Regions from separate parts of the Streptomyces sp. NPDC090994 genome, predicted to be linked through region 2. Evidence: riboswitches for the same ligand, from Rfam matches in the RefSeq annotation. Region 2 holds a riboswitch; the other holds the start of a gene.
What was found. A riboswitch is a leader RNA that binds a small molecule or an ion and turns the genes downstream of it on or off. The one in region 2 is predicted to bind glycine.

Region 1 (14,156 bases), on a different contig from region 2:
CGGCGAGCGCGGATCAGCCGAGCTGCACCCGCGCCAGCTGCCGCGACTGCGCCACCAGCCGGCCCGCGCCGTCCCAGACCTCGGCGTCCTCCTCCAGGAAGCCGCCGGCGAGGTTGCGGGTGGTGACGGACACGCGCAGCGGGCCCGGAGCCGGGCGGCACCGTACGTGGACGGTGAGTTCGACCGTGGGGACCCAGCCGGACAGGCCCATCTCGAAGGCGGTCGGCGGCAGCGCGTCGACCGCGAGGAGCAGGGCGAAGGGGTCGGCGTCGCGGCCGTCGGCGAGCGCGAACCAGGCCCGCATCTCCCCCTTGCCCGAGGGCCGCCCGAGCGCCCAGCCCAGCGTCGCCGGGTCCAGTTTGAGCAGCAGCCGGTCGGCGAAGGCCGAGCCGCCGGAGACCGGCGCGGGTCCGTCCTGGGGGCCGAGGCACTGGTCGAGCGGCGGCATCGCGGGCGGCTCGGCCGAGGTGCGGACGTCGTCGGGCAGGGTGCCCAGGTCGCCGTAGGAGGCGAGGACGCGGATGCGTTCGACCTCGTTGCCCTCCTCGTCGTACTGGAAGAGGGACGCCTGGCCGGTGGAGAGGGTGCGGCCGGTGCGTATGGTCTCGGTGCGGACGAGGGCCGGGCCGGGGCGGGACGCGGTCAGGTAGTGCGCCGAGACGGTGAACGGGTCGGGGTGCGGCAGGGCGTCGGCGAGCGCGCGGCCCAGGACCGCCAGCAGGTAACCGCCGTTCACCACACCGAAGACGGTCCAGTCGGCGGAGAGGTCGAGGGCGTAGACGCCGGGTTCGCGCGGGGTGAGGGCGGTGTCCCGGTCGAACTCGCTGTCACCGAGGGTGGCCCGTGCGGCCGCTGCGGAGGCTGCTTCTGGCATGGCTGCACGCTACAGCAGAAGAATACTAAGCGGTAGCTTTGCATGCCCTGGCGGCAGCTACTCCGCCTCCAGCACCGTCGACCGCCGGTTCCAGGCCCTCGGCGCCCGCCAGTGGAACCGCATCGCGCACAGCCGCAGCACGAACGCGGTGACCACCGCGAGGGTGGTGGTGAGCGGGGTGAGGACGTCGAAGCGGATGCACAGGGCGGCCATCGTGGCGCCGACGGTCGCGGGCACGGCGTACAGGTCGCGGTCCCAGCGCAGCAGGGAGGGCACCTCGTTGGCGAGCACGTCCCGCAGCACGCCGCCGCCGACCGCGGTCGCCAGGCCGAGGCAGGCGGAGGCGGTCAGGCCGAGGCCGTAGTCGTACGCCTTGGTGGTGCCGGCCACGCAGAACAGGCCGAGCCCGGCCGCGTCGAAGACGTTGACGCCGGTCTGGAGGCGCTCGACGTGCGGGTGGAGGAAGAAGACCAGCGCGGTGGCGAGCAGCGGGGTGACGAAGTACCCCAGGTCGGTGAAGGCGGCGGGCGGTACGGCGCCGATCACCAGGTCCCGGAAGAGTCCGCCGCCGAGCGCGGTGACCTCGGCGAGGACGGCGATGCCGAACACGTCGAAGTTCTTGCGGACGGCCAGCAGCGCGCCGGAGATCGCGAAGACGAAGATGCCGATCAGATCGAGCGTGTGCTGGACGGACGGGGTGAACAGTTGCTGGTACACCCGGTCATTCTCACCCGCGGGCGAGCCCCCGCCTTGCGAACGAAGGCGGGGGCTCGCTGGGCAGACCGCGACGGCAACCGTGCGCCACAGCCGGTGGACTACTTCTCCTCGGCGGTCTTGTTCTCCGTCTGCTCTTCCGTCGCCGCCTCGGACGCGACCTCCGCCGCCACCGCCGCCGAGGTCGCCGCCGACGCCGCGAGCGCCTCCTCGGAGACCAGCTCCGCCGCCTCCTTGGCGTCGGAGAGCAGGACGACGTCCTGCGGGGCCTGGTCGGCGAAGTTCTCCGGGTGGTGGCAGGCCACCTGCTGTCCCGGCCGCAGCTCCTTCAGCGGCGGCTCGGTGGTCCTGCACACCTCCGTCGCCTTCCAGCACCGGGTGTGGAAGCGGCAGCCGCTGGGCGGCGAGATCGGCGAGGGCACGTCGCCCTTGAGCAGGATGCGCTCGCTCTGGGCGCCGCGGCGCGCGGGGTCCGGGATCGGGACCGCCGACATCAGCGCCTTGGTGTACGGGTGCATCGGCGTCTTGTAGAGCAGGTCGCGGTCGGCCAGCTCGACGATCTTGCCGAGGTACATCACCGCGATCCGGTCCGAGACGTGCCGGACGACGGAGAGGTCGTGCGCGATGATCACGTACGTCAGGCCCAGCTCCTGCTGGAGGTCGTCGAGCAGGTTGACGACCTGGGCCTGGATGGAGACGTCCAGCGCGGAGACCGGCTCGTCGGCCACGACCAGCTTGGGCTTCAGGGCGAGCGCGCGGGCGATGCCGATGCGCTGGCGCTGGCCGCCGGAGAACTCGTGCGGGTAGCGGTTGTAGTGCTCGGGGCTGAGCCCGACCACCGACAGCAGCCGCTGCACCTCCTTCTTGACGCCGCCCTCGGGCTCGACGCCCTGGAGCTTGAAGGGGGCGCTGACGATGGTGCCGATGGTGTGGCGCGGGTTCAGCGACGAGTACGGGTCCTGGAAGATCATCTGCACATCGCGGCGCAGCGGGCGCATCCCGCCGACCCCGAGGTGGGTGATGTCCTTGCCCTCGAACTCGATCTTGCCCGCGGTCGGTTCCAGCAGCCGGGTGATCAGCCGGCCCATGGTCGACTTGCCGCAGCCGGACTCGCCCACGACGCCGAGGGTCTCACCGGAGCGGACTTCGAAGTCGAGTCCGTCGACCGCGTGCACCGCGCCGACCTGCCGCTGGAGCAGCCCCTTCTTGATCGGGAAGTGCTTCTCCAGCCCGCTCACCTTCAGCAGCACCTCGCCGGGGGCGGCGTCCTTGGTGATCACGGTGCCTTCGCTCTGCGCGGGGATGCTCACCGGTGTGTCCTCTGCCTTGTCACTCACAGCTTCGGCGCAATCTCTTCGGTCCAGATACGCTCCCGCTGCTCCTGCGACATGTGGCAGGCGGCCCAGTGCTTGCTGCCGACCTCGGTCAGCTCGGGCCGGACCGTGCGGGTGATGTCGTCCTTGGGCACGTCGGCGTACGGGCAGCGCGGGTTGAAGGCGCAGCCGGACGGGATGTTGATGAGCGAGGGCGGCGAGCCCTTGACCGGGATCAGCCGCTCCTGCTGCTCGCGGTCGAGCCGCGGCATCGAGCCGAGCAGGCCCCAGGTGTAGGGGTGGCGGGGCTCGTAGAAGACCTTCTCGGCCGGGCCGCGCTCCACGCACCGGCCGCCGTACATCACCAGCAGGTCGTCGGCGAGTTCGGCGACGACGCCCAGGTCGTGGGTGATGATGATGACCGCGGAGCCGAACTCCTTCTGCAGGTCCCGGATCAGGTCCAGGATCTGCGCCTGGACGGTGACGTCCAGGGCGGTGGTCGGCTCGTCGGCGATCAGCAGCTCGGGGTTGTTGACCAGCGACATCGCGATCATCGCGCGCTGGCGCATGCCGCCGGAGAACTCGTGCGGGTAGCTGTCCACCCGCTTGTCGGGCTGCGGGATGCCGACCCGGTCGAGCATCTCCACGGCGCGGCGCCTGGCGGTCTTCTTGTCCACGGGGTGGTGGACGCGGTACGCCTCCACGATCTGCTGGCCGATCGTGTAGTACGGGTGCAGCGCGGACAGCGGGTCCTGGAAGATCATCGCCATCTGGCGGCCGCGCAGCTTGCGCACCTCGTCCGGGTCGGAGGAGAGCAGCTCGGTGCCGTCGAGCCAGATCTCGCCGGACAGCTGCGCCTTGCGCTTGCCGTACTGGCCGGCGGTGTGCAGGCCCATGATGCCCAGCGAGGTGACCGACTTGCCGGAGCCGGACTCGCCGACGATGCCGAGGGTCTTGCCCTTCTCCAGCTGGAAGCTGAGCCCGTCGACGGACTTGACCAGGCCGTCGTCGGTCGGGAAGTGCACCTTCAGGTCGCGTACTTCGAGGAAGGCGGTCGGCGCGGGAGAGGTGCCGGTGGGCTCGCCCACCGCGGCTCCGCTCTTGCTGAGGTCGGTCATGCGAGCCTCACTCGGGGGTCGATCACGGCGTACAGGACGTCCACCACGAGGTTGGCGATGAGCACCGCGAGAGAAGTGATCAGGGTGACGCCCAGGATGACGGGCAGGTCCTGGTTGCGGATGGCGGCCAGCACCGCCTGGCCGAGACCGGGCAGGTTGAACGTGGTCTCGGTGAGGATGGCGCCGCCGATGAGGGCGCCGAGGTCCATGCCCAGCATGGTGAGGATCGGCGTCAGCGTGGAGCGCATGGCGTGCTTGCCGATGACGGTCTGCTCCCGCAGGCCCTTGGCGCGGGCGGTGCGGATGTAGTCCTCGCCGAGGATCTCCAGCATGGTGGCGCGGGTGATCCGGGCGTACATCGCGGCGTAGAGGAACGCCAGGGTGATCCACGGCAGGATGAGGCCGCCGAACCAGCCGGTGAAGCTGTCCGCCAGGGGTACGTACCGGGCGTCGAGCCAGTCGAGCCCGAACGCGAAGACCGCCAGGCTGGCCATGCCGGTGAAGTAGACCGGCAGGGAGACGCCCGCCAGGGCCACGACCATCGCGCCGCGGTCCCAGAAGCTGCCCCGCTTCAGCGCGGAGAGCACACCGGCCGCCAGACCGAAGATCAGCCACAGCACGGCCGCGCCGAGCGCCAGCGCCAGGGTCACCGGGAAGCGGTCGGTCAGCACCGGCCAGATGGCCTGTTCGCTGCGGAAGGAGTACCCGAAGCAGGGGGCGGCGCAGTGGGTGACGTCGCCGCCGCCCGCGTAGGTGCGGCCCACGAAGATGCCCTTGAAGAACTCCCAGACCTGGGAGTAGATCGGGTCGCTCAGGCCCAGCTTCTGCCGCACCGCCTCGACGGCGGCCGGGTCGGCCTGCTTGCCCACGAAGCTCGAGGCGATGTCGACGCCCGCCCACTTGGGGACGAGGAAGAAGATGCCGAAGACCACCAGGATGATGACCACCAGCATCACTGCGGCGGCGAACAGCCGCCTGATGAGGTAAGCGAGCACAGCGTGCGGCCCGCCGCGGTACCGCGGGCCCCGGAGATTGTCCGGGGCCCGCGGTCACGCCGCGCCGGCCTTCACCTGCCTTTCGTGCCGTACGGCGGGTGTTTACCGGTTACTTCGTGGACTTCAGGCCGAGGTTGACGAAGTCGTACATACCGCTGTAGCCGTCGGTGGTGTACACGTTCGCCAGGCGGCTGGAGCGCCAGTTGACGAACTTCTCGAAGACGAAGGGCAGGTAGTACGCGCCCTCCATCACCTTGTGGTTGATCTCCGTGGCGATCTTGGCCTTGCCGGCGTCGTCCAGCGTGTCGACGTAGTCGTCGAACAGGCCGTCGATCTCCTTGTCCTTGATGAGCGCGTAGTTGTTGTTACCGCTCTCCAGGATGTAGTCGCTGTCCCACAGCGGCAGACCGTAGCCCTGGACGGACGGGAAGTCCGGGCCCCAGCCCATGATGATGATGCCGTAGTTCTTCTTCTTGACGTTCGAGGGGCTGCCGATGATGCCGGCGGTCTGCGAGCCGTCGTACTGGTCGATCTCGGCGGTGATGCCGATCTTCTTCAGCGACGCCTGGAGCGACTGGGCGGTGGCCACCTCGACCGGCTTGTTGTTGCGGACCGCGATGGTGGTCTTGAAGCCGTTGGGCTGGCCGCAGGCCTTCAGCGCCGCCTTGGCCTCCTCGACGTTGCCCTTCTTGTTGTCGCCGGCGAGCTTGTACGGGTCGTACTTCTGGCCCTCGGCGCCCGGGACGGACGGCGGCAGCATGTTGGTGCCGATGTCACCGCCGGCGATCGGGCCGCCGCGCGCGGTCTGCAGCGAGACGTGGTCGGCGCCGAGGATGACGGCCTTGCGGCACTCCAGCTTGTCGAACGGCGCCACGCTCTGCGGGAACACCGCGTAGCGGATGTAGCCGGAGACCGGGTTGTCCAGGTTCTCCTTGTACTCCTTCAGCGCCGTGGTACGGCCCTGGGGAGACATGCCGGTCTGGTTGATGTCCAGGTCGATGTCGCCGTTGAGCAGGCGCTGGTCGAGCTGGTTGGCGTCGGAGAAGAACTCGACGGTGATCTTGTCCGGGTAGGCCTTGCGGACCGGGTCGGAGTCCTGCTTCCACTCCGTGTTGCGGACCAGGGTGAGTTCCTTGCCCGGCGTGTAGGACTGGAACTTGTACGGGCCGGAGGAGAACGGGTGCAGGCCGTACTTGGACTTGGTGTCCTTGTCCTGGCGGACCGGGGAGGCGGAGGTGAGCGCCAGCATCTCCTCGAAGTCCGAGTTGGCCTTCGGCAGCTTGAAGACGATGGTCTTGTCGTCCGGCGTCTCGATCGCCTTCAGACCCAGCTTGTCCTTGGACTTGTCCTTGTACGGGCCCTCGTACTCGTCCTTGGGGTCGAGCACCTCCTTGAGGTACGTCGGACCGCCGGACAGCACGTCCTGCGCCCAGACGCGCTCGATGCCGTACTTGACGTCCTGGGACGTGATCGGCTTGCCGTCCTCCCAGGTGATGCCGTCGCGCAGGGTGTACTTGTACGTCTTGCCGTCGTCGGAGACCTCGGCGGTCGAGGTGGCGAGGTCCGGGGTGATCTCGGCGCCCGCCGAACCCGGCTCCGTCTTGTTCGTGACGAGCTGACGGCTGTAGTAGCGGGAGAAGTTCCACATGAAGCCGTAGTAGCCGCGCGTGGTGTCCCAGGAGTCGGCGTCCTGGGCGCCGCCGAACTTCAGCGTGCCGCCCTTCTTGGCCAGCGACGCCTGGGCGACCTTGTTGTTCGCGGCGTCGAAGCCGGCCGCGCCGTTCTTCGATCCCCCGTCGCTGTCACCGCCGCCGCACGCCGCCGTGGTCAGCAGCGCGGCGACCACTGCGGCAGCGGCCAGAGCCTGCTTACGCCGCCCTGAGGTGCGTTGGGTAGTCACGATCTCGGATCCTCCGGATTAGATGAGAGACCCCGTGCAGGTGCCACGGGACGCTTGTGCGTGCGGGTGTTCAGCGGGAGCCCTTCGGGTCCAGCGCGTCACGCACGCCGTCGCCGAAGAGGTTGAAGGCGAGCACGGTGATGAAGATCGCCACGCCGGGGACCACCATGTACATGGGGTCCGACTCGTAGTACTCGATCGCGCTCGACAGCATCTGCCCCCACGATGCCGTGGGCGGCTTGACACCCACGCCCAGGAAGCTGAGGGCCGCCTCGGTGAGGATGTTGGTGGGGATCATCATCGTCGTGTAGACGATGATCGGCGCGACCAGGTTGGGCAGCAGTTCCTTGAACAGGATGTACAGCTGCCCCGCGCCCAGGGAACGGGCGGCCTCGACGTACTCGCGCTCACGCATCGAGAGCGTCTGGCCGCGCACCACGCGTCCGATGTACGGCCAGCCGAAGAAGCCGATGACCAGGATCATCACGAAGACGCGCACGCCGGTTCCGTGCAGGCCCAGCATGTCGTTGGGCATCACCGAGACCAGCGCGATGATGAAGAGCAGCTGCGGGAAGGCCAGCAGGCCGTCCATCACCCGGCTGATGACGGAGTCCACCCAGCCGCCGAAGAAGCCGGCCAGGACACCGAGGACCGTGCCGAGGATGACGGCCACGATGGCGGAGAGGAAACCGACCAGCAGCGAGATGCGGGCGCCGTAGAGGATGCGGGCGAAGATGTCGCGGCCGTTGACCGGCTCGACACCGAGCAGGTGGTCGCCGCTGATCCCGCCGAGCGAGCCCACGGGGGTGCCGAACAGCGGGTCGATCAGGTCCTCGTGGTACTCGTTCGGGTCCTGCCCGAGCAGGCCCGTGATGACCGGCGCGAGCAGCGCGACCACGACGAGGAAGAGCACCACGACGGCGCCCGCGAGGGCGAGCTTGTCCCGCTTCAGGCGTTCCCAGGCGATACGGCCGAGGGACCGGCCCTGTACCGACTTGGCCTCGGCGCCGGCGACCGCCGCCTCCTCGGCAGCGCTCGGGGCCGCTTCGGCGGTCGGCTCGTGCAATGGTGCCGTCATCTGGCAGGGACCCCTCTCAACCGGCGGTAGCCGGCCCGCACTTGCCGCTGTGGCGGCGTGATCAGTCCGTAGTACACAGGGGCGAACACCCCTGGTGCGGGAGTCTTCAACGCATGGGTGATCTGTTGCCAGACTTGGCGGTGAATGGATGCGCAACCGTGATGCTGTCTGAGGGTTTCCGTTATCCGGACGCCGGGTAACACCCTGCGGACATGGAGGAGTTGGGGCACCAGGGACAGAAGGGGACGTTCCCCTTCGCTCTACGCGCGGAGATCGCTCCGCTACTCAGCGGAATCTCATCTTCCGCTGTCAGTACCGGCCGCCTGCCGGAGGGTAGCCGTACCCGCTCGCGGGCGCCTGGGCGGGGGCCGCGTGGGCCTCCCGGTCGTAGAACGGACGGGCATTGGAGCGCAGCCACATGGCGACCGGGTCCAGCGCGTCAGACATCGCCACGGTCGACACCGCCAGCCCGTCCGGCACCGCGCCGACGGACTGCTGCATCATCGCGCGCACCGCGCCGACGGCCGGCGGCGAGGTGTCGTACACGTCGAGGCCGATGGCCAGGTACGGCGCCCCGAGCGCCGGCTGCACCCAGGCGCGGCGCAGCGAGCGGACGACCGGGGTACGGTGGGCGTTCTGCGTCAGCAGGGCGTAGAACTGCGGGGTCTCGATGGCCGGTTCGGACAGCCGCAGGGGGCCGGCGGGCTGGCGGTCCAGGCCGGTGGCGATGCGGCGCAGGTCGAGCCAGGGGATGCCGACGCCGCCGCCGGGGGCGTGCGGGTTGAGCCAGAGGCCGAAGCGGTCGGGGAACAGGGCGCGGGCGACCTCCAGCCCGTCGACCACCTCGTAGGACCGGTTCCAGCCGCTGGCGGACAGCTCCTGGGCGGAGGTGACGCAGGGCGCGTAGCCGTGGCCGTCGACCTCCATGTTCCCGTACTGGGCGTCCGGGGAGCCCGCCTGGCCGTGCCAGAGCAGCATCCAGACCTGGCCGGAATCGGGGGCCGCGAGGGCGCGCAGCAGTGACTCGTAGGCGTCGTAGCGGCCGGGCGTCACCTGGCGCAGCATGTGCTCGACCTGCCCGGCTGCGGCGGTACCGCTCGCGCTCACGTTTTACCGACCCTTCGGGAAGCGTGCGTGGTGGGGTCCAAGCTTAAGTCGCTTCGCGGTTGCCGGGCGCCCTCCAGCTCGGGAGTACTCGTGCCGGGGCAGCCCGGGGGTGCTCGTGCCGGGGCAGCTCGGGGGTGCTCGTACCGGGGCAGCTCGGGGGTGCTCGTGCCGGGGCAGCTCGGGAGTACTCGTGCCGGGGCGGGTGCGGGCGCGTCGCGGCTCGTCGCGCCCACGCGGCGGAGCCGCAGGCCGGTGCGGCCCCGTGCGCCTCAAGGGGCGCTGTGCCGCGCGGGGCTCACAAGTCCCCTTGGTAGAAGGGCCGCACGCGGTCGCGCAGCCAGTCGCAGACCGGGTCCTGGGCGGCCTCCAGGAGGACCAGGTTGACCGGCCACTTGACCGGGACGCGGCCCAGGGCGCGGCCGAGGGCGTCCAGCGGGACGGCGCGGGCGTCGCCCTCCCAGTGGGTGAGTTCGACGCCGACGAACATGACCGGGTCGGCGGTCTCGATGGCGGCCAGGCAGCGGCGGGCGGTACGGACCACGCCGGTCGCGGCGAACTCGGCGGAGGCCGCGGAGAGGAAGTCCACCGGGTCGTCCTGCCAGTCGGGCTCGAACAGCCGGACCCGGCCGCCGCCGGCGGGGCCGTCCAGCGGGCCGCGTCCGGCGCGGCACAGCTCGGCCACGGCGGGCGGCGGCAGCGGGATGCCGACGACCCCGTCCGGGTTGACGGCGATGCCGACCTGCGGGGGCAGTCCGCGGGCGAACTCCACGGCGGGGGCGATGGTGTACGCCATGTGCGCGCCGACGACCTGGCGGAACTGCTCCTCGGAGCTGAACACCGGGACGTACGCCTGGCCCTGGATCTCCAGCGTGGGCAGGTCCAGGGGGCCGCTGTGCGGGCCGCCGCCGTTGGGCAGCGGGACCCAGACGAAGCTGCGGCCGAGGACCTCGACTATCCGGCCGCCGGCGCCCGGCACGCCGAGGGCGGCGGAGAGCACCTCCTCCAGTTCGTTGCCGGGCCATCCGCCGTGCGGGTGAGGGTGCGCCTGCGCCGGGAAGTCCATCTGCTTGCCTACCGCCTGTGGGGAACCGCTGGTGTGGCTGAAAAGGCTACCGGTCAGCCGGTGAAGCCGATCCGGCGCAGGGTGTCGGCCGCCGCGCGGTCGAGCAGGACGGCGGCGCCGCAGCCGGGCGGCAGCTCGCCCCGCTGGGCCGCGCTCAGCAGCCGGCGGGTGGCCGCGCGGTGGCGCAGGAACGCGTACCGGGACACGCCCCGGCCGCGCTCGCGCTGGCCCTGGAGCGCCTGCTCGGCGTCGACGTCGAGCAGCAGCAGGTGCAGGGTGCCGCCGCGCCGCCGGGCCTCGCGGGCCAGCCAGCGGCGCACCCAGGTCTGGGTGCCGCAGTCGTGCACGACGACGCCCTCGCCGGAGCGCAGGGCGCGGCGCAGCCCGGCGTAGTGGGCGATCCGGACGAGGGGGCGGTAGACCGCGTACGGCAGGAAGCGGGGCATGCGCCGCTCCCAGCGGTCGCGGGTGTCCTGCGAGTCGATGCGGGTCCCGCGCACGGTCCGCTCCATCAGCGTGGACTTGCCGCTGCCGGGCAGGCCGGTGACCGCGACGAGGTCCTTCGGGCCGAAGAGCAGGGCGTGCGGGCTGCGGCCCGCCCGGTCCCGCAGGTCGCGGACGACGGGTGCGGGCCGTGCGGCGCACGCCTCCCGGGCCGGGGCCGTGTGCTGCTCGGGCAGCGCGACTCCCGAGGTCGTGGCGTATGCCGTGGTCCTGTTCACCGTGATCGTCCTCCCCTGGGGCGGTTCACGTGTTCCATCCCCGTCGAGTGTAAAGAGAAGGTAATGCCGCGGTCTCGCGATTTCGTTCGCTTCGCGCCACAAGCCGGTCACAAAGGCGGCGCCGGGGGCGGCACCGGGGGCGGTGCTACTGTGGCCGCGCCAACTGCATACCGGCCGTTTGAATCCGCGCGGGAGAGTCCCCGGCCGTCGCCGGGGCGCCGAAGGAGCAAGTTCCTCCCTTGAATCTCTCAGGCCCCGTCACCGCGCGGGCGAGGCACATCTGAAAAGCGGGCCGCCCTCCGGGCGGCCCCACCCAAGGTGCAAGTCCTGACCACGACCGGTACTCCGGTGACAGGCGTGGTCACGGCGAACCTCTCAGGTACCGATGACAGATGGGGAGGGCCTTCCTCGCCCGTGCCGTCCTGCCCTGGGAGACGACCGATGAGCAGTACCCTGCCCCGCCGCACCGCGCTCGACGCGGTGCACCGCGCGCTCGGCGCGACCATGACCGACTTCGCCGGCTGGGACATGCCGCTGCGCTACGGCTCCGAGCGCGACGAGCACACCGCCGTACGCACCCGGGCCGGGCTCTTCGACCTCTCGCACATGGGCGAGATCACGGTCACCGGCCCCCAGGCAGCCGCGCTGCTGGACTTCGCGCTGGTCGGCAGCATCGGCACCGTGCGGCCGGGCCGCGCCCGCTACACCATGATCTGCCGGGCGGACGGCGGCATCCTGGACGACCTGATCGTCTACCGGACGGCCGACGACACGTACCTGGTCGTCGCCAACGCCTCCAACGCCCAGGTGGTGCTGGACGCGCTCACCGAGCGGGCGGCCGGCTTCGACGCCGAGGTCCGTGACGACCGCGACGCCTACGCGCTGCTCGCCGTGCAGGGGCCGGAGTCGGCGGGCATCCTCGCCGCGCTGACCGACGCCGACCTGGACGGGCTGAAGTACTACGCCGGCCTGCCGGGCACCGTCGCCGGCGTGCCCGCCCTGATCGCGCGCACCGGCTACACCGGCGAGGACGGCTTCGAGCTGTTCGTCGCCCCGGACGGCGCGGAGCGGCTGTGGCGGGCGCTGACCGAGGCGGGCGCGTCCGCCGGTCTGGTGCCGTGCGGCCTGTCCTGCCGGGACACGCTCCGCCTGGAGGCGGGCATGCCGCTGTACGGGCACGAGCTGACCACCGCGCTGACGCCCTTCGACGCCGGGCTCGGCCGGGTGGTGAAGTTCGAGAAGGACGGCGACTTCGTGGGCCGCACGGCGCTGGCCGAGGCCGCCTCCCGCGCCCAGGACAGCCCCCCGCGCGTCTTGGTCGGCCTGGTCGCCGAGGGCCGCCGGGTCCCGCGCGCCGGGTACGCGGTGGTCGCCGGCGGCCGGGTGATCGGCGAGGTCACCTCCGGCGCCCCCTCCCCCACGCTGGGCAGGCCGATCGCGATGGCGTACGTCGACGCGGCGCACGCGGCGCCGGGGACGCCCGGGGTCGGCGTGGACATCCGCGGCAGCCACGAGCCGTACGAGGTCGTGGCGCTGCCGTTCTACCGGCGCGAGAAGTAGGCGACCGCGTCAGCGGTCGAGAAGTCCAGAAGTCAGCGACCAGCGCCGGAGGCGAGCACGCCTGCCTTCCGGCATCCCCTCATTCACCGCCACTCCACCACTTACGGGAGAATTCAGCCATGAGCAACAACCCCCAGCAGCTCCGCTACAGCAAGGAGCACGAGTGGCTGTCGGCCGCCGAGGACGGCGTCGCGACGGTCGGCATCACGGAGCACGCGGCCAACGCCCTCGGTGACGTCGTCTTCGTCCAGCTCCCCGAGACCGGTGCCACCGTGACCGCGGGCGAGACCTGCGGCGAGCTGGAGTCGACCAAGTCGGTCTCCGACCTGTACTCCCCCGTCTCCGGCGAGGTCACCGAGGTCAACGAGGACGTCGTCGACGACCCGTCGCTGGTGAACTCCGCGCCCTTCGAGGGCGGCTGGCTGTTCAGGGTGCGCGTCGCCGAGGAGCCGGCCGACCTGCTCTCCGCCGACGAGTACACCGCCTACTCGGCCGGCTGAGGAGCCCTCGCGATGACCCTCCTGAACACCCCGCTGCACGAACTCGACCCCGACGTCGCCGCCGCCGTCGACGCCGAGCTGCGCCGCCAGCAGTCCACCCTGGAGATGATCGCCTCCGAGAACTTCGCGCCGGCCGCGGTGATGGAGGCCCAGGGCTCGGTGCTGACCAACAAGTACGCCGAGGGCTACCCGGGCCGCCGCTACTACGGCGGCTGCGAGCACGTCGACGTCGTCGAGCAGATCGCCGTCGACCGGATCAAGGCCCTGTTCGGCGCCGAGCACGCCAACGTGCAGCCGCACTCCGGCGCCCAGGCCAACGCGGCGGCGATGTCCGCGCTGCTGAAGCCCGGCGACACGATCATGGGCCTGGACCTCGCCCACGGGGGTCACCTGACCCACGGCATGAAGATCAACTTCTCCGGCCGGCTCTACGACGTCGTCCCGTACCACGTGGGCGACGACGGCCTGGTCGACCTGGCCGAGGTGGAGCGCCTCGCCAAGGAGAGGAAGCCGAAGCTGATCGTGGCCGGCTGGTCGGCCTACCCCCGGCAGCTGGACTTCGCCGCGTTCCGCCGGATCGCGGACGAGGTCGGCGCCTACCTGATGGTCGACATGGCGCACTTCGCCGGTCTGGTCGCGGCGGGCCTGCACCCGAACCCGGTGCCGCACGCCCACGTGGTCACCACCACGACCCACAAGACCCTCGGCGGTCCGCGCGGCGGTGTGATCCTCTCCACGGCCGAGCTGGCCAAGAAGATCAACTCGGCGGTCTTCCCCGGTCAGCAGGGCGGCCCGCTGGAGCACGTGATCGCCGCCAAGGCGGTCGCCTTCAAGGTGGCGGCGAGCGAGGAGTTCAAGGAGCGCCAGCGTCGTACGCTGGAAGGCGCCCGCGTCCTCGCCGAGCGCCTGGTGCGGGACGACGCGAAGGCGGCCGGTGTCTCCGTGCTCACCGGCGGCACGGACGTCCACCTGGTCCTGGTCGACCTGCGCGACTCGGAGCTGGACGGCCGGCAGGCCGAGGACCGCCTCCACGAGGTCGGCATCACGGTCAACCGCAACGCCGTCCCGAACGACCCGCGCCCGCCGATGGTGACCTCCGGTCTGCGCATCGGCACTCCGGCCCTGGCCACCCGCGGCTTCACCGCCGAGGACTTCGCCGAGGTCGCGGACGTGATCGCCGAGGCGCTGAAGCCGTCCTGCGACGTCCAGGCG
Region 2 (14,156 bases):
CGCGGCTGCGGGCGGACATCCGGGCCGTCACCGGGCTCACGGGCTCGGTGGGGCTGGCCGCGTCCAAGATGCTCGCCAAGATCGCCTCCGAGGACGCCAAGCCCGACGGGCTGGTGCTGATCGAGCCCGGCACCGAGCGGGACCTGCTCGCGCCGAAGTCCGTGCGGATCCTGCCCGGCGTGGGCCCGGCGACCGGCGACCACCTGCGGCGGGCCGGCATGACCACGGTCGGGGAACTTGCCGAGGCGGGCGAGGACGAGCTGGTCCGGCTGCTGGGCAAGGCGCACGGACACGCGCTGTACGCGATGGCGCTGGCGCACGACGAGCGGCCCGTGGTGGCCGAGCGGGAGGCCAAGTCGGTGTCGGTGGAGGACACCTACGACGTGGACATCCATGACCGCACCCGGGTCGGTCTGGAGGTGCGGCGGCTGGCCGGCCGGTGTGTGCGGCGGCTGCGCGAGGCGGGGCTGTCCGGGCGCACCATCGTGCTGAAGGTGCGGCGCTACGACTTCTCCACCCTGACCCGGTCCGAGACGCTGCGGGGGCCCACGGACGACCCGGCGGTGGTCGCGGAGGCGGCGGCGCGGCTGTTGGAGGCCGTGGACACCACCGGCGGGGTGCGGCTGCTCGGCGTGGGGGTCACCGGGCTGGCCGACTACACGCAGGAGGACCTGTTCGCACAGGCGGCCGGGGAGCGGGCGGGGGCGGAGGAGCCGGATCAGCCGTCGGCGCCGGCCGAGGAGGCCGACCGGGGCGGGACCGCCGAGCCTGACCTCCCGCCCGCCGAGCGCCGCTGGCCGTCGGGGCACGACGTGCGGCACGCCGTGTACGGGCACGGGTGGGTGCAGGGAAGTGGTCTGGGGCGGGTCACGGTGCGGTTCGAGACGCCGTTGTCGACCCGGCCGGGGCGGGTGCGGACCTTCCGGACCGACGATCCGGAGCTGGAGCCGGCGGATCCGCTGCCGTTGGTGGAGCGAAGACCCTCGGCCGCCGCCGGTCCGGTGGACGCGGTGGGGCCGGCGGGTGCGGGGTGACGGCCGGGGTGGGCGCGGTGGGCCTGTCGGCCGGTGCGGGTGGTGCCGATGGTGCTCGTGGTGCCGGTGGTGCGGCGGGGTGCCAGTGGTGCCAGTGGTGCCGGTGGTGTCGGTGGTGCGATGTGGTGCCGGTGGTGCGCGATGGTGCCAGTGGTGCGGGATGGTGCCGGTGGTGCGGGGTGGTGCAGGTTGGCGCGGGACGCGGTTGGTGTTGGTCGGGTCGGCGGCGCGCGCCGTGGACGCCGGTGAAGGGGGCGAGGTGCTGAGGCAGGTGGGGCGGACCTCGCGAGCGCGTTGATTCCGGAGCAGCGGCGCCACTCGTCGTCGCTGATTTCCAGCACGGGCCGGGCGGGTGGTCTGAGGTGGCCGTCCGGCGGCTCAGCGGTGCCGGGCGCGCCCCGTACCCGTACGCCTCAGGTCGGCTCCTCCTGGCCCGCCAGCTTGCCGAAGTCGCGGTCGGGCAGGGGGGACGGGGCTGCGGTGTCGAGGCCGTAGTGGTGGTAGAGCTGGAGTTCCTGCTCCGGGGAGAGGTGGCGGCCGACGCCGAAGTCGGGGGCTTCCTTGATGAGCGCGCGGTCGAACGGCACCCGCAGCGTGCCGTCGACCAGTTCGCTGGGCTCCAGGGGGACGAACGCGTCCCGGCCGAAGAGGCCGGTGCGTATGGCCGCCCATTCGGGTACGCCGGTGGCGTCATCGAGGTAGACCTCGTCGACGGTGCCGATCCTCGTGCCGTTGCGGTCGAACGCCTTGCGGCCGATCAGGTTGCGCGGGTCGATGTCGGTACGCACGGGCCCTCCAGGTGGTCGCCAACCATCCGGTACATCATCCGTAAGCACTACAAAAGAGCACATTCGGACGGGCGGCCACTCGAAAGACCGTGCGTGGGCCTCGCTGGTAGGCTGACGAACGGCTGCTGACCCCGTGCGGGAGAGTCCTCCGGATACCTCGGAGGCGCCGAAGGAGCAAATCCTCCCCGGAATCTCTCAGGCCCACGTACCGCACGGACGAGGTCACTCTGGAAAGCAGGGCGGGTGTCGACGGCTTCCGCTCTCACCGACGGTGAAAGCCGGGACGGCCCGACAGGATCCCGGTGAAGCTCTCAGGTCGAGATGACAGAGGGGGAGGCCGTCGGGGCACCCGTGCCGTGGTGCCCCTCGCAGGTCGCGTCAGACCAGGAGGCCTCCGCACAATGACAGCCCACCGCACTCCGCTCTCCGAGCTCGAACAGGGAACGCCGTTCGAGCAGCGCCACATCGGTCCCGACCACGAGGCCCGGGCCAAGATGCTCGCCCAGGTCGGGTACGGCTCGCTCGACGAGCTGACGGCCGCCGCCGTGCCGGACGTGATCAAGAGCGCCGGCGCCCTCGACCTGCCCCGGGCGCGCACGGAGGCCGAGGTGCTGGCCGAACTGCGCTCGCTGGCCGACCGCAACCAGGTGCTCGACTCGATGATCGGGCTCGGGTACCACGGCACGTTCACGCCGCCCGTGATTCTGCGCAACGTCATGGAGAACCCGGCCTGGTACACCGCGTACACGCCGTACCAGCCGGAGATCTCGCAGGGGCGCCTGGAGGCGCTGCTCAACTTCCAGACGATGGTGGCCGAGCTGACCGGGCTGCCGACCTCCGGGGCCTCGCTGCTCGACGAGGGCACGGCCGCCGCCGAGGCGATGGCGCTGTCGCGGCGGATGGGGAAGAACAAGAAGGGGCTGTTCCTGGTCGACGCGGACGCGCTGCCGCAGACCATCGCCGTGATCCGCACGCGGGCCGAACCGACCGGCGTCGAGGTGGTGGTCGCCGACCTCACCGACGGCATCCCGGCTCAGGTCGCGGAGCGGGAGATCAACGGCGTGCTGATCCAGTACCCGGGCGCCTCCGGTGCCGTACGCGACATCAAGCCGGTGATCGACCGGGCGCACGAGCTGGGCGCGCTGGTCACCGTCGCCGCCGATCTGCTCGCGCTGACGCTGCTGAAGTCGCCCGGTGAGCTGGGCGCCGACATCGCGGTGGGCACGACCCAGCGGTTCGGGGTGCCGATGGGCTTCGGCGGGCCGCACGCCGGCTACCTGGCCGTTCAGGAGAAGATGGCGCGCAGCCTGCCCGGGCGGCTGGTGGGCGTCTCCGTGGACGCCGACGGGAACCGGGCCTACCGGCTGGCGCTGCAGACCCGCGAGCAGCACATCCGCCGCGAGAAGGCCACCAGCAACATCTGCACCGCGCAGGTGCTGCTCGCCGTGATGGCCGGGATGTACGCCGTGTACCACGGCCCCGAGGGGCTGCGCGGCATCGCCCGGCGCACCCACCGGTACGCCGCCGTCCTCGCCGCGGGGCTCGCGGCGAGCGGTGTCGAGATCGTCCACGGCGACTACTTCGACACGGTCACGGCGCGGGTGCCCGGGCGGGCCGTCGAGATCGTGGCCGCGGCCCGGCAGAACGGGGTCAACCTGCGGCTCGTCGACGCCGACCACGTCTCCATGGTCTGCGACGAGACGACCACGCGCGCGCAGATCGGCGGAGTGTGGAACGCGTTCGGGGCCGAGGGCGACATCGAGGCGCTGGACGCGGCGACCGGGGACGCGCTGCCCGAGGGGCTGCTGCGCACCGACGACTTCCTGACCCACCCCGTCTTCCACCAGCACCGTTCCGAGACCGCGATGCTGCGCTACCTGCGCCGGCTGGCCGACCGGGACTACGCGCTGGACCGCGGCATGATCCCGCTGGGCTCCTGCACCATGAAGCTCAACGCGACCACCGAGATGGAGCCGGTGACCTGGCCCGAGTTCGGGCAGCTGCACCCCTTCGCCCCCGCCGAGCAGGCGCAGGGCTACCTCACGCTCATCCGGGAGCTGGAGGAGCGGCTGGCCGAGGTCACCGGGTACGACAAGGTCTCGCTCCAGCCCAACGCCGGGTCGCAGGGCGAGCTGGCCGGCCTGCTCGCCGTACGCGGATACCACCGGGCCAACGGCGACGAGCAGCGGACCGTCTGTCTGATCCCGTCCTCCGCGCACGGCACCAACGCCGCCAGCGCCGTCATGGCCGGGATGAAGGTCGTCGTCGTCAAGACCGCCGAGGACGGCGAGATCGACGTCGAGGACCTGCGGGCCAAGATCGAGCAGCACCGCGAGGAGCTGGCGGTGCTGATGATCACCTACCCGTCCACGCACGGCGTCTTCGAGGCGCACGTCGCGGACATCTGCGCGGCCGTGCACGACGCGGGCGGCCAGGTGTACGTGGACGGCGCCAACCTCAACGCCCTGGTCGGGCTCGCCCGGCCGGGCCACTTCGGCGGCGACGTCTCCCACCTGAACCTGCACAAGACGTTCTGCATCCCGCACGGCGGCGGCGGTCCCGGCGTCGGCCCGGTGGGCGTGCGGGAGCACCTCGCGCCGTACCTGCCCAACCACCCGCTCCAGCCCGCGGCGGGCCCGCAGACGGGCGTGGGGCCCATCTCGGCGGCGCCCTGGGGCTCGGCGGGCATTCTGCCCATCTCCTGGGCGTACGTCCGTCTGATGGGCGGTGAGGGGCTCAAGCGGGCCACGCAGGTGGCGGTGCTGTCCGCCAACTACGTCGCCAAGCGCCTGGAGCCGCACTACCCGGTGCTGTACACGGGGCCGGACGGGCTGGTCGCGCACGAGTGCATCATCGACCTGCGCCCGCTGACCAAGGCGACCGGCGTGAGCGTCGACGACGTCGCCAAGCGGCTGATCGACTACGGCTTCCACGCGCCGACGATGTCGTTCCCGGTGGCCGGGACGCTGATGATCGAGCCGACCGAGTCCGAGGACCTGACCGAACTGGACCGTTTTTGCGACGCGATGATCGCCATCCGTGCGGAGATCGAGAAGGTCGGCTCGGGCGAGTGGCCCGCGGACGACAACCCGCTGCGGGGCGCCCCGCACACCGCCGCCGCGCTCGCCGGCGAGTGGGAGCACGCGTACGCCCGCGAGGAGGCCGTCTTCCCGGCCGGGGTGTCGGCCGCCGACAAGTACTGGCCGCCGGTGCGCCGCATCGACCAGGCCTTCGGTGACCGGAACCTGGTCTGCTCCTGCCCGCCGCTGGAGGCGTACGAGGACTGAGCAGGACACGAGGAAGGGCCCCGCCGACCGGCGGGGCCCTTTCTGTTTCCGTCACACCGGGGAGCCGTAAAAGGTTCGCGGTATGAGTCGAATGTTTCGGCCTCAGGAGGCGGTCGGGATCCGGCGAGGACAGATTCGTTGTGTACGAGGGGTTGCCACCGATTACGCGCGGTCTCTAGGGTGCGGCAGCAACGCAGCTTTCTGGATTTTCTCCGAAACTTTCGCACTCAAGGAGCGCATCATGGGCGACCCGGCACTGTCCCGCCGCGGGTTCCTGGCGGCCTCGGCCGCGGCCGGTCTGGGCATGACGGTACTGAGCGGTTGCGGCGGTGACTCGGACGAAGGGGCGTCCGGGACCACCACCATCGAGTGGTGGAACATCTCCACGACCCAGCCGACGAAGGACGTCTGGGCGGCCCTCGCCAAGAAGTTCGAGGCACAGAACCCCAACGTCAAGATAAAGATCGTCCAGCTGGAGAACGACGCCTACAAGTCGAAGATGACGGCGCTCATCGCCTCCGGGAAGCTCCCGGACATCTTCCACACCTGGGGCGGCGGTGTCCTCAAGCAGCAGGTCGACGCGGGGCTCGTCGAGGACCTCACCGACCGCACCAAGGAGTGGTCCGACGGCATGCTCCCGGTCGCGAAGGAGCCGTACCTGATCGACGACCGGCTCTACGGCATCCCGTTCGACAGCGGCATGGTCGGCTTCTGGTACAACAAGGCGCTCTTCAAGAAGGCCGGCATCAGCGCTCCGCCCACCACCTGGAGCGGCTTCCTGGACGCCGTACGCGCGCTGAAGTCGGAGAACATCACGCCCATCGCCCTGGCCGGCAAGGAGAAGTGGCCCGGCATGTACTACTGGGCCTACCTCGCGATGCGGGTCGGCGGTGCCGAGGCCGTGCAGAAGGCCGCCGACGACAAGGACTTCACCGGGGCCGCGTTCGTCCAGGCCGGGCAGCACCTGAAGGAACTGGCCGCGCTCCAGCCGTTCCAGAAGGGCTTCCTCGGGGCCGCGTACTCCGCCCCCAACGGGCAGGCCGCCGCCGTCGGCAACGGCAAGGCGGCGATGGAGCTGATGGGCCAGTGGGCACCGGTGGTGCAGGCGGACTCGGGCAAGGGGCTCGGGGACGACCTCGGTTTCTTCCCGTTCCCGGCGGTCGAGGGCGGCAAGGGCGCCCTCACCGAGGTGTTCGGCGGGGCCAACGGGCACGCCCTGCGCAGGGACGCCCCGCAGGCGGCCGTCGACTTCCTGAAGTTCTTCGCCTCCGAGGCCACCGACCGGGAACTGGTCGCCAAGACCGGTGTCCTGCCCGTGGTCCCGGCCGCCGAGAGCGCGCTGACCGACGCCGACCTGAAGGCCGTACAGCAGCAGTTGAAGGGGGCCACCGGCTTCCAGCTCTACCTCGACCAGGCCTACGCGCCCGCCGTCGGGCAGGAGGTCAACGACAGCGTCGCCGCGCTCATCGCCGGCTCCAAGTCCCCCCAGCAGGTCGCCGAGTCGATCACCAAGGTCGCGAAGGAAGAGCAGTAACCACCGATGACCTCCACGTTCCTGCCGGACGAGCGGACCGGCCCCGGTGCCGACCTGCCGCCCCCGCCGGCCGCCGCGGCCCGGGGGCGGACCCGGCGCCGCATCACGCACTGGCTCACCGCGGTCGGCTTCCAAGTGCCCGCCCTGGTGCTGTTCCTGGTCCTCGTCGTGCTGCCGATCCTGTTCGCGCTGTACGCCGCCTTCTTCAGGTGGGGCGGCTTCGGCATGCCCTCGGACTACATCGGCACCGACAACTTCACCCGCCTCTTCGACGACCCGGTCTTCCTCGGCGACCTGTGGCGCTGCCTGGTCCTGGTGGTCCTCTCCCTGGCGCTGCAACTGCCGTTCGCGCTGGCCATGGCGGTCCTGCTGAACCAGCGGATGCGCGGCCGGGCGGTGTACCGGATGCTGTTCTTCGCCCCGTACGTGCTGTCCGAGGCCATCACCGGCGTGCTGTTCGGCATGATCTTCGCGCCGGACGACGGGCTCGCCGACCGGGTGCTGGGCGGCGTCGGCCTGGGCGGTGTCGGCGGGGAGTGGTTCGCCGACCCGTCGATGGTGATGGCGACCCTCTTCCTCGTCATGACGTGGAAGTACTTCGGCTTCCACATGATGCTCTACCTGGCCGGACTCCAGTCCATCCCGAAGGAGTTGACGGAGGCCGCGCTCATCGACGGGGCGGGCGCCTGGCAGCGCTTCCGCAACGTCACCCTGCCGCTGCTGGCGCCCACCCTGCGCATCAGCGTGTTCCTGTCCGTCATCGGCGCCATCCAGCTGTTCGACCTGGTGTGGGTGGTCACCCAGGGCGGACCCGACCACCACTCCGAGACCATGGCCGTGACCATGTTCCAGTTCGGGTTCAAGCGGTACCAGGTCGGCTACGCCAGCGCGATCAGCGTGGTCATGTTCGGCATCAGCCTCGTCTTCGCCCTCGCCTACCAGCGGTTCGTGCTGCGGCGCGACCTCCAGGGGGCCACCACGACCATGAGGGGAGACGGCAAGTGAGCGCCAAGTCCCGGGGGCGGACCCTGCCCCTGCACCTCGCCCTGACCCTCGTCGGCGCCGTCATGGCCGTACCGCTGCTGTACGCCGTGCTGTCCGGGTTCAAGTCCTCGGACCAGCTCTCCGACAACCCGGTGGGGCTGCCGAGCCCGTGGGTGTTCTCCAACTACACGGACATCCTCGGCTCGGGATCCTTCTGGCGGCTGGTCGGCAACAGCACGCTGATCGCCGTGGCGACCACCGTCCTCGTGGTCGCGGTCTCCGCGCTCGCCGCGTTCTCCTTCGCCCGGTTCGCCTTCCGCGGCCGGGAGGCGCTGTTCACGCTGTTCACGATGGGGCTGATGTTCCCCTTCGCGGTGGCGGCGCTGCCGCTGTTCCTGCTGCTGCGCTCGATGGGCCTGCTGGACAACCCGCTCGGCGTGATCCTGCCCCAGGCCGCCTTCGGGCTGCCGATGACCATCATCATCCTGCGCGGCTTCTTCCGGGAGATCCCCGGTGAGCTGGAGGAGGCGGCCACGCTGGACGGCTGCGGGCCGTTCGGCTTCTTCTGGCGGGTGCTGCTGCCGATGGCCCGGCCGGCGCTGGGGACGGTGTCCGTACTGGCCGTGGTCACCAGCTGGAACAACTTCTTCCTGCCGCTGCTGGTCTTCACCGACTCCACCTGGTGGACCATCCCGATCGGCGTCCAGCAGTTCCAGGGCCAGTACTCCGCGGACACCGCCCGGGTCTTCGCCTACCTGGTGCTGGCGATGGTGCCCGCCCTCGCCTTCTACTCGGTGGCCGAGCGGCAGCTCGTCGGCGGGCTCACGGCCGGGGCCACGAAGGGGTGACGGGGCGGTCAGGCGGCCGTCATCACCTGGCCGGCACCGAGCGGGCGGTGCGGGGCGATGATCCGGCCGTCCGGCAGGAGTTCGCCGGTGTCCTCGAAGAAGAGGACACCGTTGCACAGCAGGCTCCAGCCCTGCTCCGGGTGGTGCGCCACGAGACGCGCGGATTCCCGGTCGGCGGAGTCGGCTGACGGACACGGTGGCTGGTGCTGGCACATGGCGGGGTTCTTTCGCTCCGGAGTGATGGGTGGGTGTGCTGTCGTCTCTGTTCCGCGGCGTGACACGTGGTTCATGGCCGCCCCCCGTTGCATACGTCGGTCCGGACCCAGTGTTGCCCCACGGACGTCGATCCGCAGGTATTTCGCGGCACCGCCTCTCACAGGTTGAGGACGCGTCACCCGCCCGGACGGTTCAGTCCAACTGCGGTGTCCGTGTGGCCGGTTCACGGGGCCTGGAGGAGCCGGTCGGGGTGGGTGCCGGTTCGTGCGAGCGCGGGTGACCCCGCCGCCCTGTCGCCGGGCGGCGGGGTCACGTGGGGTTCGGTCTCTGTGGGGTTCGGTCTCTGTGGGGTTCAGGCGGGGGAGCGGAGCAGGGGCGTCGGTGTGGCCCGGTGGGTCAGGACCGGGAGCAGGTCCGCGACCCGGTGCGGCCGGTGCGCCGCGATGCCGGGCGGGGCCGGCGCCAGCGGCACCAGCAGGTCGCCGGCGTCCGGGTGGCCGACGGCGGCGTCGGCCGTGTGGTCGCCGTGCAGCCACAGGGTGAGCATGTACAGGCCGGGCACCGACAGCAGCCGCGGCTGGAACGGCTGGGCCACCGACTCGGCCTGGCGCAGCGCGCGTTCGGTCGCGGTGACGTAGGGGCCCTCGAAGAAGTGCGAGAAGGCCCAGCCGTCCGGGGTCAGCATGGTGTCCGCCGCGGCCACCACGCCCTCCCCGCTGCGGATCAGGAAGCGCCACCCGGCGAGCCGGACGGCCGGCACGCCCTCGGGGGTGACGTGGTCCAGGACGTGCACGGGCAGCGGCAGCTCGGGCGTGACCGGGCCGCGGGCGCCGAGCAGGGACGGGGTGCGGGCCTCGCGGACCGCGGTGGGCGAGGAGAGCGCGGTGAGGACGGTGCGCAGGGCGGGCGCGGGAGCCGGGGGGACATGCAGCGGCATGGTGGGTCGCCTCTCAGTCGAAGGCACGGTGGCGCGAGGGCGGGGCAGGGCGGCGTGGGGGCCGGGCGGACGACGCTGTCAGCTCGCAGGGGCAGAGAGACGAGGCCGGGTCCGAACGCCGGCAAGCGGGGGTGAGGGCTGCTGTACGTCGCCTCGGCGATCTCGACCGTAGGCGCCAGCTCTCTGCCGTGTCCGCAGAGTTTATACGACAAGTGTTCGTGGTGGGTTTCGGCTAGCGCTTTCCGGCAAGACGAACAAGGGCGCATCCGGTCGGCGATATGTGGAGGTTACCCTGATTTCGAACGGGCTGAACGCCGATGACCTCGGTGAATATCCGGGAAGTGGTCGGCCAATTGTCGTCGGGCTTTTCCACGAGTTCCCGGAGTCCGAAACCGGGTGTGCGCCATGCCCGGCGAATGTGCCTCCGGTCACATCGCGCCAGCGTAGCGGCTCGCGGGTCCGCGCGGGGACGTTATCGATCGCATCGGCTGGGCATCATCCATCCTGACCGGCACCCACCGGCGGCCGGACCCGGCCGCTGATCCGAGGAGGACGCTTCCATGGGGGAGAAGGTCGCGGCAGGCCAGGTGGACCTGTCCGATCGCCAGCACTACCGCGACAAGCTCCGCCGCTGTCTGACGGGTTTGGAGCGACTCCTGGCGGAGAAGCGGTTCGACCGTCCGAAGAACCTGATGGGGCTGGAGATCGAACTGAATCTCGTCGGCGCCGACGGGATGCCCAAAATGCTGAACGGGCAGGTCCTGGAACGCATCGCGAGCCGGGACTTCCAAACAGAACTCGCCATGTTCAACCTGGAAGTCAACATCGCTCCACACCGGTTGGAGGGCCGGGTATTCGACCGGCTCGCCGAGGAAATCGGCACCTCCTTGGCATATGCCGACCGAAAGGCCGGAGAGCTGGACGCGGGAATCGCGATGATCGGCATTCTGCCGACCCTGGACCGGGACGACCTGGTCTCCTCCAACCTTTCCGACGTGGACCGCTACGCCCTGCTCAACGACCAGATCGTGGCCGCCCGCGGCGAGGACTTCCACCTGGAGATCGACGGCGTCGAACGCCTCAGCTGCACCTCGAAGTCCATCGCCCCCGAGGCCGCCTGCACGTCGGTGCAACTGCACCTCCAGGTGACGCCGGAGCGTTTCGCCGGGGTGTGGAACGCCGCGCAGGCCGTCACCGCCGCGCAGATAGCCGTCGGGGCCAACGCGCCCTTCCTGTTCGGCCGCGAGCTGTGGCGGGAGTCCCGCCCGCCGCTGTTCCAGCAGTCCACCGACACCCGGCCGCCCGAGCTCCAGGCGCAGGGCGTGCGTCCGCGCACCTGGTTCGGGGAGCGGTGGGTTACCTCGGCCTACGACCTGTTCGAGGAGAACCTGCGCTACTACCCGGCCCTGCTGCCGATCTGCGACGACGAGGACCCCCTCGACGTCCTGGACGCGGGCGGCGTGCCGTCCCTCGCCGAGCTGGTGCTGCACAACGGCACCGTCTACCGCTGGAACCGGCCCGTCTACGGCGTCGCCGACGGCCTCCCGCACCTGCGGGTGGAGAACCGGGTGCTGCCCGCGGGCCCCACCGTCACCGACGTCATCGCCAACGCGGCGTTCTACTACGGTGTCGTCCGCGCCCTGGCCGACGAGCCGCGGCCGGTGTGGACGCGGCTGCCGTTCGAGGCCGCCGCCGCCAACTTCGACGCCGCCTGCCGGTACGGCATCGAGGCCCGCTTCCAGTGGCCGAGGCGCGGCCGGCTGGGCGGCACGGGGGAGGTCGACGCGGCCGTCCTGGTCCGGGACGAGCTGCTGCCGCTGGCCGAGGCGGGACTGGACGCGTGGGGCGTCGAGCCCGCCGACCGCGACTTCTACCTGGGCGTGATCGACGAGCGGTGCCGGCGCCGGGTCAACGGCGCCGGCTGGCAGGCGGCCACGTTCCACCGGGCGCTGGAGGCGGGGATGTCCCGCGAGGCCGCGCTGGCCGCGACGACCCGGCGCTACGTCGAGCTGATGCACAAGGGGGACCCGGTCCACCTGTGGCCGATCGGGCGGCCGTAGCGGTGACTGCGCGGGGCCGGGCCGGTCGTCCCGGCCCCGCGCCCGCCCCCGCCGGTGTCCGCCCCATACTGATCGGGCAAGCTTGACGTCCCGGTCGAGGCAGGTGTGCATGGCGGAGGCGGGCCCGGTGGTCGATTCCATCCCTCAGGAGCGGCTCTCGCGACGGAGTCTGCGGGACGAGACGCTGCTCGTCCTGGCTCTCTCGCTGGGCGCGAGCGGGGTCTCCGCCCTGATCAGCTTCATCGGTTCGGTGACCCGGCCGGGCGGTCTGAAGGACCAGGCGGCCACCCTCAACGCCTCCGCCGCGCCCGGCCGCCCCTGGCTGGACCTCGCCTGGCAGCTGTTCGGCATCGCCACCGCGCTGGTGCCGGTCGCCCTCGTCGCCCACCTGCTGCTGCGGGAGGGGCGGAGCCTGCGCGTCCTGGGCTTCGACCGCACCCGGCCGGGTCCCGACCTGCTGCGCGGTGCCGTGATCGCGGCCGTCATCGGCAGCAGCGGCATCGCCTTCTACCTGGCCGCCCGGGGCCTCGGCTTCAACCTCACCGTGGTGCCCGAGGCGCTGCCCGAGGTGTGGTGGAAGTACCCGGTGCTGATCCTGTCCGCCCTCCAGAACTCGGTCCTGGAGGAGGTCATCGTCGTCGGCTACCTGCTGCGCAGGCTCGACCAACTGGGCTGGACGCCCCGGGCGTCGCTGGTCGGCAGTTCGGTGCTGCGCGGCTCGTACCACCTCTACCAGGGCATCGGCGGCTTCATCGGCAACATGGTGATGGGCGTGGTGTTCGTGTACCTCTACCGGCGCTGGGGCCGGGTGGGGCCCCTGGTCGTGGCGCACTCGCTGCTCGACATCGGGGCCTTCGTGGGCTACGCGCTGCTGGCCGGGAAGGTGAGCTGGCTGCCGACGGCGTGACGGCCGGGCAGCCGGCCCCGCTCCGGTGTCACCAGGCGAGCAGGTCGCCCTCGATCACCGTCACCGCGCGCCCGCTCAGCAGCGTGCGGTCGCCGCGCGGCTCCACGCGGACCAGGCCGGAGCGCGGTGAGGCCTGGAGACCGGTGAGGGCGGGGCGGCCCAGGCGCTCGCACCAGTAGGGGGCCAGCGCGGTGTGCGCGCTGCCGGTGACCGGGTCCTCGTCGATGCCGACGTTGGGGAAGAAGCAGCGGGAGACGAAGTCGTAGCCGCGCGCGGGGTCCTCGGCGCGGGCGGTCGCGATGACGCCGCGCTCGGAGTGGGCCGCCAGCGCCTTGTGGTCCGGTGTCAGCTCGCGGACGGTCGTCTCGTCGGCGAGTTCGACCAGCAGGTCACCGACGTTCGGACCGGTGTCGAGGACCGCGCGGGGCTCGGCGCCGAGGGCCTCGGCCAGACCCGCCGGGACCGCGGCCGGGGTCAGCGGCGCGGTCGGGAAGTCCAGGGTGACCGAGCCGTCCGCGCCGGGCGTGGCGACGAGGACGCCGCTGCGGGTGGCGAACCGGACGGGCCCCTGATGGGCGCCGGTGGTGTGCAGGACGTGGGCGGTGGCGAGCGTGGCGTGGCCGCACAGGTTCACCTCGGTGGCCGGGGTGAACCAGCGCAGCGCCCAGTCGGCCGCGCCGCCCTCGGGCAGCGGGTGGGCGAAGGCCGTCTCGGCGTGGTTGACCTCCAGGGCGACTTGCTGGAGCAGGCGGTCGTCCGGGAAGGCGTCGAGGAGCAGGACCCCGGCGGGGTTGCCCGCGAAGGGCCGGTCGGTGAAGGCGTCGACGATTCGGATGCGCATGTCCCGACGCTACGGGAGCGGCAGAAGCGCAGGCCAAGGCCAATGGGCGACCGGTGGACCGGGTTTCGGGTCGCCGGCCGGCCGGACGGGTCTTCGGCGAGGGGTTGTCGTATCCAGTTCTCCGATATATCGTTGAAGCATCGCGACAGATCAACGATGGAATGGAGTGGTGGCGATGCGTACCCACGGATACGAGCGTGGACACGGTGGACGGGGCGAGGGCGGCCCCTTCGGGCGCGGTGGCTTCGACGGGCGCCGCGCGGCCTTCGGCCCCTTCGGGCCGGGCGGTCACGGCGGCCCCGGACCCTTCGGACCGGGCTTCGGTCCCGGGCCCTGGGGCGGCCGGGGGCGGGGCGGTCCGCGGGGCAGGGCGCGGCGCGGCGACGTACGCGCGTCGATCCTGGCCCTGCTCAAGGACCGGCCGATGCACGGCTACGAGATGATCCAGGAGATCGCCGAGCGCAGCGGCGGGGCGTGGAAGCCCAGCCCCGGCTCGGTGTACCCGACCCTCCAGCTGCTGGAGGACGAGGGGCTGATCGCCAGCGAGAGCGAGGGCGGCAAGAAGCTGTTCGCCCTCACGGAGTCCGGCCGCGCCGCCGCCGAGGAAGGGCCCGAGGCCCCCTGGGAAGAGGCATCGCGCGGGGTCGACTGGGAGGCGCTGAACGACATCCGGCAGGCCGGCTTCGGCCTCATGGAGGCGTTCGGCCAGGTCTGGAAGAC

Region 1: another riboswitch for glycine. It lies ahead of gcvT (glycine cleavage system aminomethyltransferase GcvT); the one in region 2 lies ahead of gcvP (aminomethyl-transferring glycine dehydrogenase).

What each region holds. Positions count from the first base shown of each region.
Region 1 is NZ_JBIVWS010000021.1:110,498-124,653, forward strand. Features, by position in the region: gene ACIQR3_RS31090 (thioesterase family protein) at 14-874, opposite strand; gene ACIQR3_RS31095 (trimeric intracellular cation channel family protein) at 932-1,591, opposite strand; gene ACIQR3_RS31100 (ABC transporter ATP-binding protein) at 1,690-2,898, opposite strand; gene ACIQR3_RS31105 (ABC transporter ATP-binding protein) at 2,922-4,019, opposite strand; gene ACIQR3_RS31110 (ABC transporter permease) at 4,016-5,014, opposite strand; gene ACIQR3_RS31115 (ABC transporter substrate-binding protein) at 5,124-6,914, opposite strand; gene ACIQR3_RS31120 (ABC transporter permease) at 6,985-7,992, opposite strand; gene ACIQR3_RS31125 (enhanced serine sensitivity protein SseB C-terminal domain-containing protein) at 8,302-9,099, opposite strand; gene ACIQR3_RS31130 (enhanced serine sensitivity protein SseB) at 9,395-10,162, opposite strand; gene ACIQR3_RS31135 (AAA family ATPase) at 10,216-10,884, opposite strand; glycine riboswitch at 11,064-11,158, shown strand; gene gcvT (glycine cleavage system aminomethyltransferase GcvT) at 11,326-12,444, shown strand; gene gcvH (glycine cleavage system protein GcvH) at 12,564-12,944, shown strand; gene glyA (serine hydroxymethyltransferase) at 12,957-14,156, shown strand, end outside.
Region 2 is NZ_JBIVWS010000026.1:9,301-23,456, forward strand. Features, by position in the region: gene ACIQR3_RS33150 (DNA polymerase IV) at 1-1,034, shown strand, start outside; gene ACIQR3_RS33155 (PRC-barrel domain-containing protein) at 1,448-1,822, opposite strand; glycine riboswitch at 1,949-2,043, shown strand; gene gcvP (aminomethyl-transferring glycine dehydrogenase) at 2,224-5,109, shown strand; gene ACIQR3_RS33165 (extracellular solute-binding protein) at 5,351-6,643, shown strand; gene ACIQR3_RS33170 (carbohydrate ABC transporter permease) at 6,650-7,648, shown strand; gene ACIQR3_RS33175 (carbohydrate ABC transporter permease) at 7,711-8,475, shown strand; gene ACIQR3_RS33180 (DUF5999 family protein) at 8,484-8,690, opposite strand; gene ACIQR3_RS33185 (hypothetical protein) at 9,044-9,628, opposite strand; gene ACIQR3_RS33190 (glutamate--cysteine ligase) at 10,189-11,688, shown strand; gene ACIQR3_RS33195 (CPBP family intramembrane glutamic endopeptidase) at 11,798-12,595, shown strand; gene ACIQR3_RS33200 (PhzF family phenazine biosynthesis protein) at 12,624-13,436, opposite strand; gene ACIQR3_RS33205 (PadR family transcriptional regulator) at 13,612-14,156, shown strand, end outside.